Regions from separate parts of the Rhodovastum atsumiense genome, predicted to be linked through region 2. Evidence: riboswitches for the same ligand, from Rfam matches in the RefSeq annotation. Region 2 holds a riboswitch; each other region holds the start of a gene.
The links. Region 2 has a riboswitch for cobalamin ahead of NBY65_RS13000 (ABC transporter substrate-binding protein). Riboswitches for the same ligand answer to the same signal wherever they lie in the genome.
Positions count from the first base shown of each region.

Region 1: linked by a shared signal. The riboswitch ahead of NBY65_RS28455 (TonB-dependent receptor plug domain-containing protein) and the one ahead of NBY65_RS13000 (ABC transporter substrate-binding protein) in region 2 are both predicted to bind cobalamin.
Region 3: linked by a shared signal. The riboswitch ahead of NBY65_RS16560 (ribonucleoside-diphosphate reductase subunit alpha) and the one ahead of NBY65_RS13000 (ABC transporter substrate-binding protein) in region 2 are both predicted to bind cobalamin.

Region 1 covers NZ_OW485601.1:6,321,069-6,325,080, forward strand. Annotated here, with positions in the region: gene NBY65_RS28445 (DUF1194 domain-containing protein) at 1-301, opposite strand, end outside; gene NBY65_RS28450 (enoyl-CoA hydratase-related protein) at 384-1,085, shown strand; cobalamin riboswitch at 1,161-1,375, shown strand; gene NBY65_RS28455 (TonB-dependent receptor plug domain-containing protein) at 1,486-3,471, shown strand; gene NBY65_RS28460 (Zn-dependent hydrolase) at 3,468-4,012, opposite strand, start outside.
Region 2 covers NZ_OW485601.1:2,863,248-2,867,259, reverse strand. Annotated here, with positions in the region: gene NBY65_RS13015 (LON peptidase substrate-binding domain-containing protein) at 1-97, opposite strand, end outside; gene NBY65_RS13010 (thioredoxin family protein) at 99-1,040, opposite strand; tRNA gene NBY65_RS13005 (tRNA-Gly) at 1,249-1,323, shown strand; cobalamin riboswitch at 1,814-2,006, shown strand; gene NBY65_RS13000 (ABC transporter substrate-binding protein) at 2,154-3,164, shown strand; gene NBY65_RS12995 (FecCD family ABC transporter permease) at 3,161-4,012, shown strand, end outside.
Region 3 covers NZ_OW485601.1:3,643,510-3,647,521, reverse strand. Annotated here, with positions in the region: gene NBY65_RS16565 (ribonucleotide-diphosphate reductase subunit beta) at 1-327, opposite strand, end outside; gene NBY65_RS16560 (ribonucleoside-diphosphate reductase subunit alpha) at 324-2,732, opposite strand; cobalamin riboswitch at 2,840-3,037, opposite strand; gene NBY65_RS16555 (hypothetical protein) at 3,168-4,012, shown strand, end outside.

The DNA.
Region 1 (4,012 bases), 3.5 Mb from region 2:
CGATCGCGGTCGCCCCCGGCCGCACCGAGCGCGGCACGTCCTCCACCGCCTGGGCGAAGGCCGCCAGCGCCGCCGGCGAATCGACGCGGGTCCATTCGACCAGCACATCCTGTTCGTTGACCCCCGACCACAGCAGCACCGCGAGCAGGCAGGCGCCGGCGGGGCCACCGGTCAACCCGGCCTCCACCTCGGCATCCCGCAGCGCCGTGGCGCAGCCCCGGGCCATCAGGTCGAACTCCTCGAAGGTCACGCTGGCCGAGCAGTCGAAGCCCAGGATCAGCGCAAGGTCGACATCGTCCATGGAACAATCCCTATCGCCCCGCCGGGGTTGAGCGGAAGTACCATCCGGTCGATCATCCCCGCCGCTCAGCGGGGACGTGACGATGCGGGACCATGTCGAAGGCAGGATTCTGGCCGAAACCGTGGACGGCGTGGGCCTGATCACCTTCGCCCGTCCCGCGAAACACAATGCCATGACCATCGGCATGTGGGACGGGCTGGCGCAGATCCTGGACGATTTCGCCCGCGATGACGGCGTGCGGGTGGTGGTGCTGACCGGCGCCGGCCCCACGGCCTTCGTCGCCGGCGCCGATCCAGACCCGGACCTGCTCCACGGCGAGGCCATGCGCCTGGCCGCCTGCGCGTGGGCGCGCCTTGCCGGCTTCCCCAGGCCAACCATCGCGCGCATCCGTGGCGCCTGCCTCGACGCGGGCCTCGGGATCGCCCTGCACTGCGACCTGCGCATCGCCGCAATCGACTCCGATTTCGGCTTCCCCGGCCCTGCGGCCGAACTCGCCGAGGACGGCGCCATGATCCGGCAACTGGTTTCGGTGGTGGGACCCGCGCATGCGCGCATGTTGCTCACCACCGGCCAGCGCATCGCCGCCGCCGAGGCGCAGCGGATCGGGCTGGTCAACCGCGTCGTCGCCGACGAGGACCTCTCCGACACCGTGGTCGATCTGGCCCGCAGCATCGCCGACCGGTGCCCGCAAGCGATGGCGGCCCTGAAGCGTGCCGTGACCGAGGCATTGCAGGGGCCGGCCGCCAGCCGCGCCGCGTTTCCCGCCAGCGCGGCGACACTGTGACAGTTTGGCAACCATGCGCATCGATCCGTCCCCGGTCCGGGCCGGACGATATCCCGCCTTGCGCCCGCTTCGGCTATCACCCTTGCAGGTGACGGTGGCCCGCAAGGGCTGAAACGGGAATGCGGGAGGGCTCCGGCACGGGGCCCGGGCCGCGGCTGCCCCCGCAACTGTCGGTGACGCGCGGACCGCAATGTCCGCACCGGCCCCAGGACGCCATTGCCCGGATCGCGGGCGAGAAGGCGGGGCGGGATGCCACCAGCCAGGAGACCGGCCGTCCCCGAGACTGCACGCGCGCGAGGGGCGGGGTGAACCCTGGCAGCGGGAGAAAGACCCGCAGGCGGCAATCGACCCATCCTCTCGCGGTGCCCCAGGGAGGGTGCCGCGCCGCCGGAGTATCCGCATGCGCCGCATGCTGCTTGCGTCCGTTCTCGCCCTGCCCGCCCTCGCGGCGCGGGCCGGGGATGCCCCACCCAGGGACCAGACCGATCTCGTCCTGCCCGAACAGGTGGTCACCGCCACCCGCATCCCCACCCTCGCCGAGCTGATCCCGGCCGGCGTGACCGTGATCGACCGCCAGACCATCACCACGCGCGGCTACACCATGCTGAGCGACGCGCTGCACGCGGTGCCGGGGCTCGCGCTGGTGCAATCGGGCGGCAATGGCGGCAATGCCAGCGCCTTCATCCGTGGCACCAACTCCAACCACGTACTGGTGCTGCGTGACGGCGTGCCGCTGAACGATCCCTCCGATCCCAACGGCGCCTATAATTTCGGCGTCGAGACCCTGGCCGATGTCGAGCGCATCGAAGTGGTGCGCGGCCCGATGTCCGGGCTCTATGGCTCGGGCGCGATCGGCGGCGTCATCAACCTGATCTCGAAGCAGGGCAGCGGCGCCCCCACCGCCACCGCCGAATTCGCCGCCGGCCTGCCGCGTGCCATCCTCGGCAGCGCCGGCCTCTCCGGCGCCAGCGGCATGGTCGACTACAGCCTCGCGGTGCAGAGCCGCTCTCAGCTTGGCTTCGACACCACGCCGCAACGCGAGACCGTCCACACCGGCGAGCGCGATGGCTACCGCGCCCAGGTCGCCAGCCTGAACCTCGGCGTCACCCCGGTCGAAGGCACCCGTATCAGCACCCTGCTGCGCTGGCGCCGCGCCGTGTTCGGGCTTGATGAACTCGGCTCGCCCGCCTTCGACGCCCCCGCCTATACCGGCCGCGACGAGGCCTTCACCGGGCGGATCGGCATCGATTCCAAATTGTTCGACGGACTCTGGGACACCGGCCTGTCGCTTGCCTACGTCACCACCAACCGCAAATACACCGAGCCGCTGGAAGCGGCGGATCCCAACCAGTTGCAGAGCAATGGCCGCTACCGCGGCTACCGCACCGCGCTGACCTGGACCAACACCGTGCATCTTGCCGATCTCGGCCCGGCCCGCGAAACCGCCCTGACCTTCGGTGCCGCCCACATCTTCGACCGCGCCAGATCGAGCCTGACGGAAAGCTACGCCGGCTTTCCCTCCAACCAAGCGGTCGGCGCGCACGCCACGTCGGATTCCGGCAATGCCGGCCTGCAGACCACGCTGTTCGACCGGCTGACCGCCACGGCGAATCTCCGCCAGGAGAGCGCGAGCTTCGGCGGCGACGCCTTCACCTGGCGTCTCGGTGGCGTGCTGGCCCTGCCGGAACTGTGGTCACGCGCCAAGGCATCCTACGGCACCGGCTTCCGCGCGCCCTCGCTGTTCGACCTGTTCGGCGTTGGCAGCTACGGCTATGTCGGCAACCCGAACCTGCGGCCGGAACGTAGCGAAGGCTGGGAAACCGGCTGGGCCATCGACCTGCCCGCGCTTGGCCGCCGCGACGCCGCCACCCTCGAGGTCACCTATTTCGACAACCGCATCCGCGACCTGATCCAGGTGGTGTACGCGTCCGACTTCTCGTCATCGACGCCGCAGAACATCGCGCGCGCCCATATCACCGGCGTGGAAACCAGCCTGACGCTGCGGCCACTCTCCTGGGCCGAGGCAGTGCTGAGCTGGACCTGTACCGACGCCCGCGACCAGAGCGGGGCATTGCTGAAGCGCCGCCCGCGCAACACCGCCAGCGCCAACCTGCGCGCCACCCCCCTGCCCGGCCTGACCATCGCCCCCGAACTGGTCTACGCCTCCGGCGCCAGCGACTACCTGGTCAACGACGAAGGCTTCTCCTCCGGGGTCGGCATGACCAAGGGCGGGCTGATTTTCAATCTCGCGGTCAGCTACGCGGTGACGCCGCAGATCACGCTGTTCGCCGATGGGCGCAACCTGGGGGACTCACGCTACGAACCGGCCAGCGGCTTCCAGACACCCGGACCGTCCTTCCTGGCCGGCACGCGCGTGAAGTTCTAGCAGCGGGCGGATGCGGCGGAGAGCTGCCCCAGGGTGTCGAGCAGGACATTGGCGCCGGCAACCAGGTCGGCCTCCGCCGTGCATTCGCGGGGATTGTGGCTGATCCCATCGATGCTGGGCACGAAGATCATCGCGGTCGGGCAGATCCGCGCCATCATCTGGGCATCATGCCCCGCCCCCGATGTCATGCGCCGCGCGCTCAGGCCGCGACGGGACACGGCGCGCTCCACCATCCCGACGATGCCCTGGTCGAAGGCCACCGGTGCGAAGCGGGCCAGCCGCTCGACCGAGATCGTGACCCCCTCCTCGGCTTCGAGGTGCTTCAGCCAGGAAGCGAGCGCCTGTTCTTCCTCCCGCAGCCGCGCCTCGTCCGGATCGCGCAGATCCACCGTGAAGACGGCACGCGAGGGAATCACGTTGATCGCATTCGGCGCGAAGGACATGCATCCCACCGTGGCCACGGTCGGAGCATTGCCACGGGCGACGCGGTCGCGCAGGAACGTCACCACGCGGGCGGCGGCAAGTCCCGCGTCACGGCGCA
Region 2 (4,012 bases):
ACGGCAGCCGCCCCCGCGGCAGCAGCAACGCGCCCGTGAGCGGGAAGACGGGGAACTCCGTCGGCACGTCCTCCAGCCGCGGGCGCGGGTCGTCCATGTCAGCTGAACAGGATCGAGGACAGCTTGCGCCGCGCCGCCGTGGTGGCGGGGTCGTCGAAGCCCCAGGCCTCGAAGAATTTCAGCAACTGCAGGCGCGCGGCGTCCTCGTTCCAGCCGCGCTCGCGGCGGATGATCTCCAGCAGCGCGTCGGCGGCCTCCTCGCGTCGCCCCATGGCGTTGAACGCCGTGGCGAGATCATAGCGTGCCTGATGATCGGCCGGATTGGCGGCCAGCCGGGCCTCGAAGGAGGAAAGCTGGTCGCGCGCCTTGCGGCCCTCGGCGGCCAGGGCGAGCGCGCTGCGGGCGCCGGCGACCTCGGCATGGTCGGCGATCTTCGGCGGCACCTGCTCGAGCGCCTGCTGCGCCTGGTCTTCCTGGCCGAGCGCCATCAGCGCCCGGATGATGCCGCCCCAGGCCTCCGGGTTCTCCGGCTCATCGTGCAGGGCGGCGGAGAACAGCTCGGCCGCCTCCTGGGCGCGGCCTTCCTCCAGCGCGGCCTTCGCCTCGGCGATCAGGTCGGCGCCGGGCATCGCGCCGCCAGCGAGCTTCAGCAGCGCCTCGGCGAAGCGCTTCACCTCCGATTCGGGGACGGCCCCCTGGAACAGGTCGGCGATCTGGCCCTGCCAGAAGGCGGCGACCGTGGGCACCGACTGCAGCGGCAGGCCGAGCTGAACCAGCTGCTGCACCAGGCCGCGGTTCTTGTCGATGTCGATCTTGACCAGCTTCAACCGGCCGCCGGCCTGCCGCACGACCTTCTCGAGCGCCGGGGTGAGCTGCTTGCAGGGCCCGCACCAGGTGGCCCAGAAATCCACGAGCACAGGAACGGTGCGGGACGCGTCGATCACGTCCTGCATGAAGGTCTTCTGATCGCCGTCGATGATCATGGCGTCGCCGGAGGCGCTACCGGCGCCGGCCTGGTTCTGCCCGATGATAAGGTCCATGAAGGGCGTCCTCGCCTTAGATCCCGTCTCGTTTGGGTATAGATGGCACAGCCGGTCCGGGGCACAACCCGGCCGAGGCGGCAGGAGTCGCCGAAATCGCGACGCGGGGCAAGGCGGGGGGACGATCCGATTTTTACGGCGGACCCCCCTTGCAATTGCCGCGGAAGCCGAATAGAAGGCCGACCTCCGCGGACGACGCGGCTGGGGCGCGGGCGTAGCTCAGGGGTAGAGCACAACCTTGCCAAGGTTGGGGTCGAGGGTTCGAATCCCTTCGCCCGCTCCAGTTTTCCAAGACAGTGCAGGCTGTTATATCAGCCGACACAGCACCTCGGTGCTTGCACGTCTGGATGATGTCCACCTCAGAAAACGTGATCGGCGCGACCAGTGCGATGGTATGCGGTCCTCACGCTTGTGGCTGATGCCCACTCATGCGCAACGACGTGCGCCCTGCCCGTCTTTGTGGCGCCTGTCTTGCGACCATGAATGGTCACGCGCTCGTGTCTCGTCACCGGCACACATGGTGTGACTGCCGGAAGGTCGCATGAACGCGCGAGCGCACGCCGGGTTGCAGGTTTGTAGTCCGCACATGACCCCCATGCGATTTCATCCGTGGGTCCATACCGTCCCCCCGCATCTCCATGTCGAATCCAAAACAGGCAGCGAGGTCGGGTTGCCGCGACAGGGGGCACCTCAGCCAGGCCGGAAGTTGGAAGCGCGGCACGGTGTGGGCACGATCCCCTGAAGTGGCGTGGCTTGTCACATTCCAGCAAGTCCGGTATCCAGCGAGAGTCGGTTTCCGCAAGGAATTAATAGGGAATCCGCTGTGGCCCCAGGGTCACGAAACGGAACTGCCCCGCAACTGTAGGCGGCGAGCCCGGTCCAACATGCCACTGGGAGCAATCCCGGGAAGGCCGGACCAGGCGATGACCCGCTAGTCAGGAGACCTGCCGGCGCGCGTAACCTTCCGGCCGGCGAGGGATCCGGGGAGAAGATGTGGATGCTTTGCTTGCTGTGCCGACCTTGGCGATCCGTGGTCCTGCGCCTCAGGCTTGTCGTGCGTCCGCACCATGGCCCTGCCTTTTCCGGCTTTCATCACGATCGGAGAAGCGAGCCATGGCCCCTCTGCGCCTCGCCGTCGCCACGGCAGGCTTTTGCCTGCTGCTGTCTGCCGCCCAGGCTGAACCCACGCAGTATCCGCTGAATGTCGGGAATTGCGGGCACACGCTGACGTTTCCCGCAGCACCACGGAACGTCGTGACGATCGGGCAATCGGTCACCGAAATCCTCTACGCCTTAGGGGTCGGCGACCACATGGCCGGCACCTCGCTCTGGTTCAACGACGTGCTGCCTGCTTTCAAGACGCAGAACGACCAGGTGCCGCGGCTGGACAACAATGCGCCGAGCTTCGAATCGGTTATCAACAAGCGCCCCGGCCTGGTGGCGACGCAGTTCGAGTGGATGATCGGCCCGCAAGGCGTGGTCGGTACGCGCGAGCAGTTCCACAAGCTCGGGGTTCCCACCTACATCATGCCTTCCGACTGCGAAGGCAAGAACAACCAGGTCGGGGCTGACGGTACCCGCACCGCGCCCTTCACCACAGACACACTCTACAAGGGCATCACCCAACTGGCGCAGATCTTCGACCGGCAGGATCGCGGTGCGGAACTGGTCGCCGATCTGCGCAGGCGTGAGGCGACGGCCATCACACGTGCCAGAGCCCTCGGGCTGACGGATGCCTCGGCGGTGTTCTGGTTCTCCAGCGCCGACCTGGATCTCGATCCCTATGTTGCCGGCCGGAAGGGCATCCCGGCTTACATGATGGGGACACTCGGCTTGCGTAACGTGGTCCAATCCGACGAAGAATGGCCCACCGTAGGCTGGGAGACCATCGCGCGCGCCAACCCTTCGGTGATTGTCATCGCGCGCATGGACCGTCGCCGCTTCCCGGCCGATGACTACGAAAGGAAGCTGGCTTTCCTGCGCACTGATCCGGTGACGAAGGAAATGGCAGCGGTGAAGGGCAACCGCATTGTCATCCTTGATGCGCACGCCATGCAGGCCACCATCCGCCTGGTGAGTGGGCTGGAGACGCTGACGGAGGCGATGGCCCGGCTCAGGCAATGACGGCTGGCCTGATGCGCCCCCTGGCTGGCCTGATCGGTCGGGTGATGCTTCATGGCATTTGGATCGCGGCGGTGCTCGCCACCGCGATCCTCGCCGGCATCTGCATCGGCGAGACGCGCATCCCGGCCGGGACAGTGTGGCAGACGCTGGCCAATAATTTCTTTGGCGCCGGCTACAGCCTGGATCGGATCGACCAGGGCATCGTGTGGAACTATCGCCTCACGCGCGCCCTTGTCGCCGCCAGTTGTGGTGCAGGCCTGGCAGTGGCGGGCGTGATCCTCCAATCGTTGTTACGTAACGCTCTGGCCGATCCGTACCTTCTTGGCATCTCCGCGGGCGCTTCGACCGGGGCGGTGCTGGTCACGGTGGCAGGCCTGGGCGCCGGGGCCGTGTCGATGTCGGCGGGCGCCTTCGCCGGATCGCTCGCCGCGTTTCTACTCGTGGCGCTGTTGGCACATGCCTCCGGCGGCGGGTCGGGATCGCGCGGTACAGCGCAGATCGTGCTGGCGGGGATTGCCGGTTCGCAGCTTTTCAATGCGCTGACTGCCCTCATCATCACCCGCTCGGCCAGCGCCGAGCAGGCGCGCGGCATCCTGTTCTGGCTGCTCGGCAATCTCAGCGGGGCGCGCTGGGACAACGTGACGACGGCGGTGCCGGTGGCGATCGGCGTCACACTGCTGTGCCTGTGGCAGGCGCGGGCGCTGGATGCCTTCACGTTCGGTGCCGATTCCGCGGTCTCACTGGGGGTGCCGGTTCGGCAGGTGCAGGCCTTGCTGATTCTCTGTGCCTCGCTGGCAACGGCGGTGATGGTCAGCATCGTCGGCAGCATTGGTTTCGTCGGCCTGGTG
Region 3 (4,012 bases), 780 kb from region 2:
GTAGACGGCGAGCACGATGTTGTTCGCCACCAGGCTCTCCGAGGCGGCGAAGAACCCCAGGTTCCGCCGCACCATGCGCCGTTCTTCCGCGGTCAGGCCGTCACGCGACTTCCACAGGGCGATGTCGGCCTGCATGGAGACCTCGGTCGGCATCCAGTGGTTGTTGCAGGCGGCGAGGTATTTCTCCCAGGCCCATCGATACTTCATGGGCAGGAGCTGGTTGACGTCGGCGCGGGCGTTGAGCAGGCGCTTCTCGTCCACCCGCACCCGGCCGCCGGAGCGGTCGATCTCGCCAAGCCCGGTGGCATCGTGGGCGGGCGCGTTCATTGGCATACCTCGCAGGCCGCATCGGCGATGCTGCAGGCGGGCACGGCGTTGAGCCGGCCATCGGTGCCGGCCAGCGTCGATTTCTCCACCTGCGTGGCGGCACGGGCGCGCAGGTAGTAGGTGGTCTTGAGCCCCATCCGCCAGGCGAGCCGGTACAGCGCGTCGAGCTGCCGGCCGGATGGCCGCGCCATGTAGAGGTTCAGCGATTGCGCCTGGTCGATCCATTTCTGCCGCCGCGCCGCGGCGCGGACCAGCCAGTCCGGCGCGATCTCGAAGGCGGTGGCATAGAGCGCCCGCAGATCCTCCGGGATGCGGTCGATCGCCCCCACCATGCCGTCATGCCGCTTGAGGTCGGCGATCATCGCCGCGTCCCACAGCCCGCGCGCCTTGAGGTCGCGGACGAGACGGGCGTTCACCACGGTGAAGTCGCCGGACATGTTGGCCTTCACATGAAGCTGGCTGAAGGCGGGCTCGATCGAGGGCGAGACGCCGACGATATTGGCGATGGTGGCGGTGGGGGCGATGGCCAGGACGTTGGAATGACGCATGCCCACGGCCTGCACCCGCGCGCGCAGCGCATCCCAGTCCAGGGTCGTGCCGTGGTCGAGCCGCACGTCGCCGTCACGCGCCGCCGCCAGCAGATGCAGGCTGTCGATGGGCAGGATGCCGCGCGACCACAGCGAGCCTTCGAACGAGGCGTAGCGTCCGCGCTCGGCGGCCAGCTCCACCGAGGCGTCGATGGCGAAATAGCTGATGGCTTCCATGGAGGTGTCGGCGAAGTCCACCGCCGCCTCGGAGGCGGTGGGCAGGCGCAGCGTCTCCAGCGCGTCCTGGAAGCCCATCAGGCCGAGGCCGACCGGGCGATGGCGCAGATTGGACCGGCGTGCCTCGGGGATGGAATAAAGGTTGATGTCGATGACGTTGTCCAGCATGCGCATGGCGGTCCGCACCGTGCGGGCGAGCCGGTCGCGGTCGAGCCCGTCGGCGGTGACGTGGGCGGCGAGGTTGACGGAGCCGAGATTGCACACCGCCACCTCGCCGGCACTCGTGTTGAGGGTGATCTCGGTGCACAGATTGGAGGAATGCACGACGCCCGCATGCTGCTGCGGCGATCGCAGGTTGCAGGCATCCTTGAAGGTGATCCAGGGATGGCCGGTCTCGTACAGCATGGTCAGCATGCGCCGCCACAGATCCACCGCCTTCACGGTCCGGAACACCCTGATCCCGCCGCGCGCCGCCTTCGCCTCGTACGTCTCGTAGGCGATCCTGAAGTCGTGGCCGCAGAGATCGTGCAGGTCCGGCACCTCGTCGGGGGAGAACAGCGTCCAGTCGGCCCCGGCCTCCACCCGCTGCATGAACAGGTCGGGGATCCAGTTGGCCGTGTTCATGTCGTGGGTACGGCGGCGGTCGTCGCCGGTGTTCTTGCGCAGGTCGAGGAATTCCTCGATGTCGATGTGCCAGGTCTCCAGGTAGGCGCAGACCGCGCCCTTGCGCTTGCCGCCCTGGTTCACCGCGATGGCGGTGTCGTTCGCCACCTTCAGGAACGGCACCACCCCCTGGCTCTGGCCGTTGGTGCCCCGGATATGCGCGCCCAGCCCGCGCACCTGGGTCCAGTCATTGCCGAGCCCGCCGGAATACTTCGCGAGCAGCGCGTTGTCGCGGATCGCCTTGAAGATGCCGTCGAGGTCGTCCGCCACCGTGGTGAGGAAGCAGGAGGAAAGCTGCGGCCGCCGCGTGCCGGCATTGAAGAGGGTCGGGGTCGAGACCATGAAATCGAAGGAGGACAGCAGCTCGTAGAAGGCGATGGCCCGTGCGTCCCGGTCCTCCTCCCGCAGCGCGAGCCCCATGGCGACGCGCATGAAGAAGGCCTGTGGCAATTCGATGCGGGTGCCGCGGACATGCAGGACATAGCGGTCGTACAGCGTCTGCAGGCCCAGGTAATCGAAATTCAGGTCCCGTTCCGGCCGCAGCGCCGCGCCCAGGCGACCAAGATCGAAGCGCCCGAGTTCGGGATCGAGCAACCCGGCGGCGATGCCGGCCTGCACAAAGGCCGGGAAATACGTGGGATAGCGGGCCGCCATCTCGTCCTGGCCGGGCCGGTCCGGCCGGCCGGACAGGAAACTCAGCGCCTCGCACCGCAGCCGGTCGGCGAGCAGCCGCGCCGCCACCTGGGCATAGGCCGGCTCGGTCTCGACGAGCGTGCGGGCGGCGAGGATCGGCGCCAGCGCCGCTTCGTCCGGCGTGATCCCGTCATGCAGGTCGCGCCATGTCCCGGCCAGCACGGCCTCGGCGGAGACACCCTCAAGCCCGGCGCAGGCATCCCGCACCAGGGCGACGAGCCGGGCGGCATCGGCGGGCGGCAGGCGCGGTGGCGCCGATCGGTCGTGCTGGGTGGAGACGAACATGCGGCGTGAACCCCTTGTGATCTGGGGGCAGGGACCGGGCGGCCGCATGGGACGGCGACGCCGCGCAGGCGTGCCGGGGATGCGGTCCACCGGGGCACCCCGCCCGAGGACGTACGGCTGTCGCGGCAGGTCTCCTGGCTCGCGGGTCCCGGCTTCGGCCCGTCTTCCCAAGGCCGTGCGGCCCCAGTGACATGGATGGGCGGAAGCTCGCCGCTGACAGTTGCGGGGGCAGCGCCGGCCTCGCACCGGCTTCCCTCTTAGCCCTCGATCTTGCGATGCGAGGGACCGTGACACCTATATATAGGGGAATGCCGGCGATTCGTGTCAATATATAGGGCTGCCCGCGCGTCACGGCGGCGCCGCGCGCCGGCGGGGCGAGCCATCCCGCCGGCCCGGGCGTATGACTCCGTCACCGATGTCCAGGGAGCCACGCCGATGCTGCGTGCACGTCTGTCAGGTCTTGCCGGCCGGATGCGGCCGCGGCTGCTGGTGATGATCCCGCTGCTGGCGCTGCTGCTGGCGGCGGCGTCGGGCGGGATTGACCGCACCGTCGACCGGTTCGTGACCCCGCTCGCACCCGAGCAGGCGCGGCAGATCCTGCAACGCACCCAGCTCGCGGCGGGACTGGCCTACGTGACCGTGCGCGCGCTCGGGCGGGTGGTGGGGGTGGCGTCCTCGACCACGGTCAACGCCAATGTCGGGGCACTGGTCAATGGCGGCGCCAGCATCGAGATCGGCAACATCCTGCGCCCCTTCGAGCAATTGCTCGACAGCTTCGCCGACGTGCTGATGGCCAGCCTGGTCTGCGTCACCATCCAGCTGGTGCTGGTGGACGTGCTGGACAGCTTCGCCCTGCCCTGGGTGCTGTCGATCGGGCTCGGCGTGCTGGCGGCCGCCATCCTGACCGGCGCGACGCGGGGGAGCGGGCTGCGGCGACTCGCGCAGGTGCTGATCGCCAGCGCGTTGCTCGGCAAGCTGCTGTTGCCGGTCAGCCTGCAGGCGACCGAGGCGCTGTCGCAGCGGTTCCTGCGTGACCGCGCCGCCCAGGCCGAGCTGACCCTGAACGCCACCCAGGCCGAGCTGACCGCGGCGATGCCGCGCCTCGCCGAGGGGGCGGCCCGACCATGGTACGACCCGCGCCGCCTCACCGACGGGCTGGGCGCGCTCTCGCCGGACCGCCTGGCCGACTCCTTCAGCCGCCTTGCCGCCAGCGTCGAACATGCGGTGGAGGCGAGCCTGACCTGGATGGCGGTGTTCGTTCTGCAGACCGTGGTGTTTCC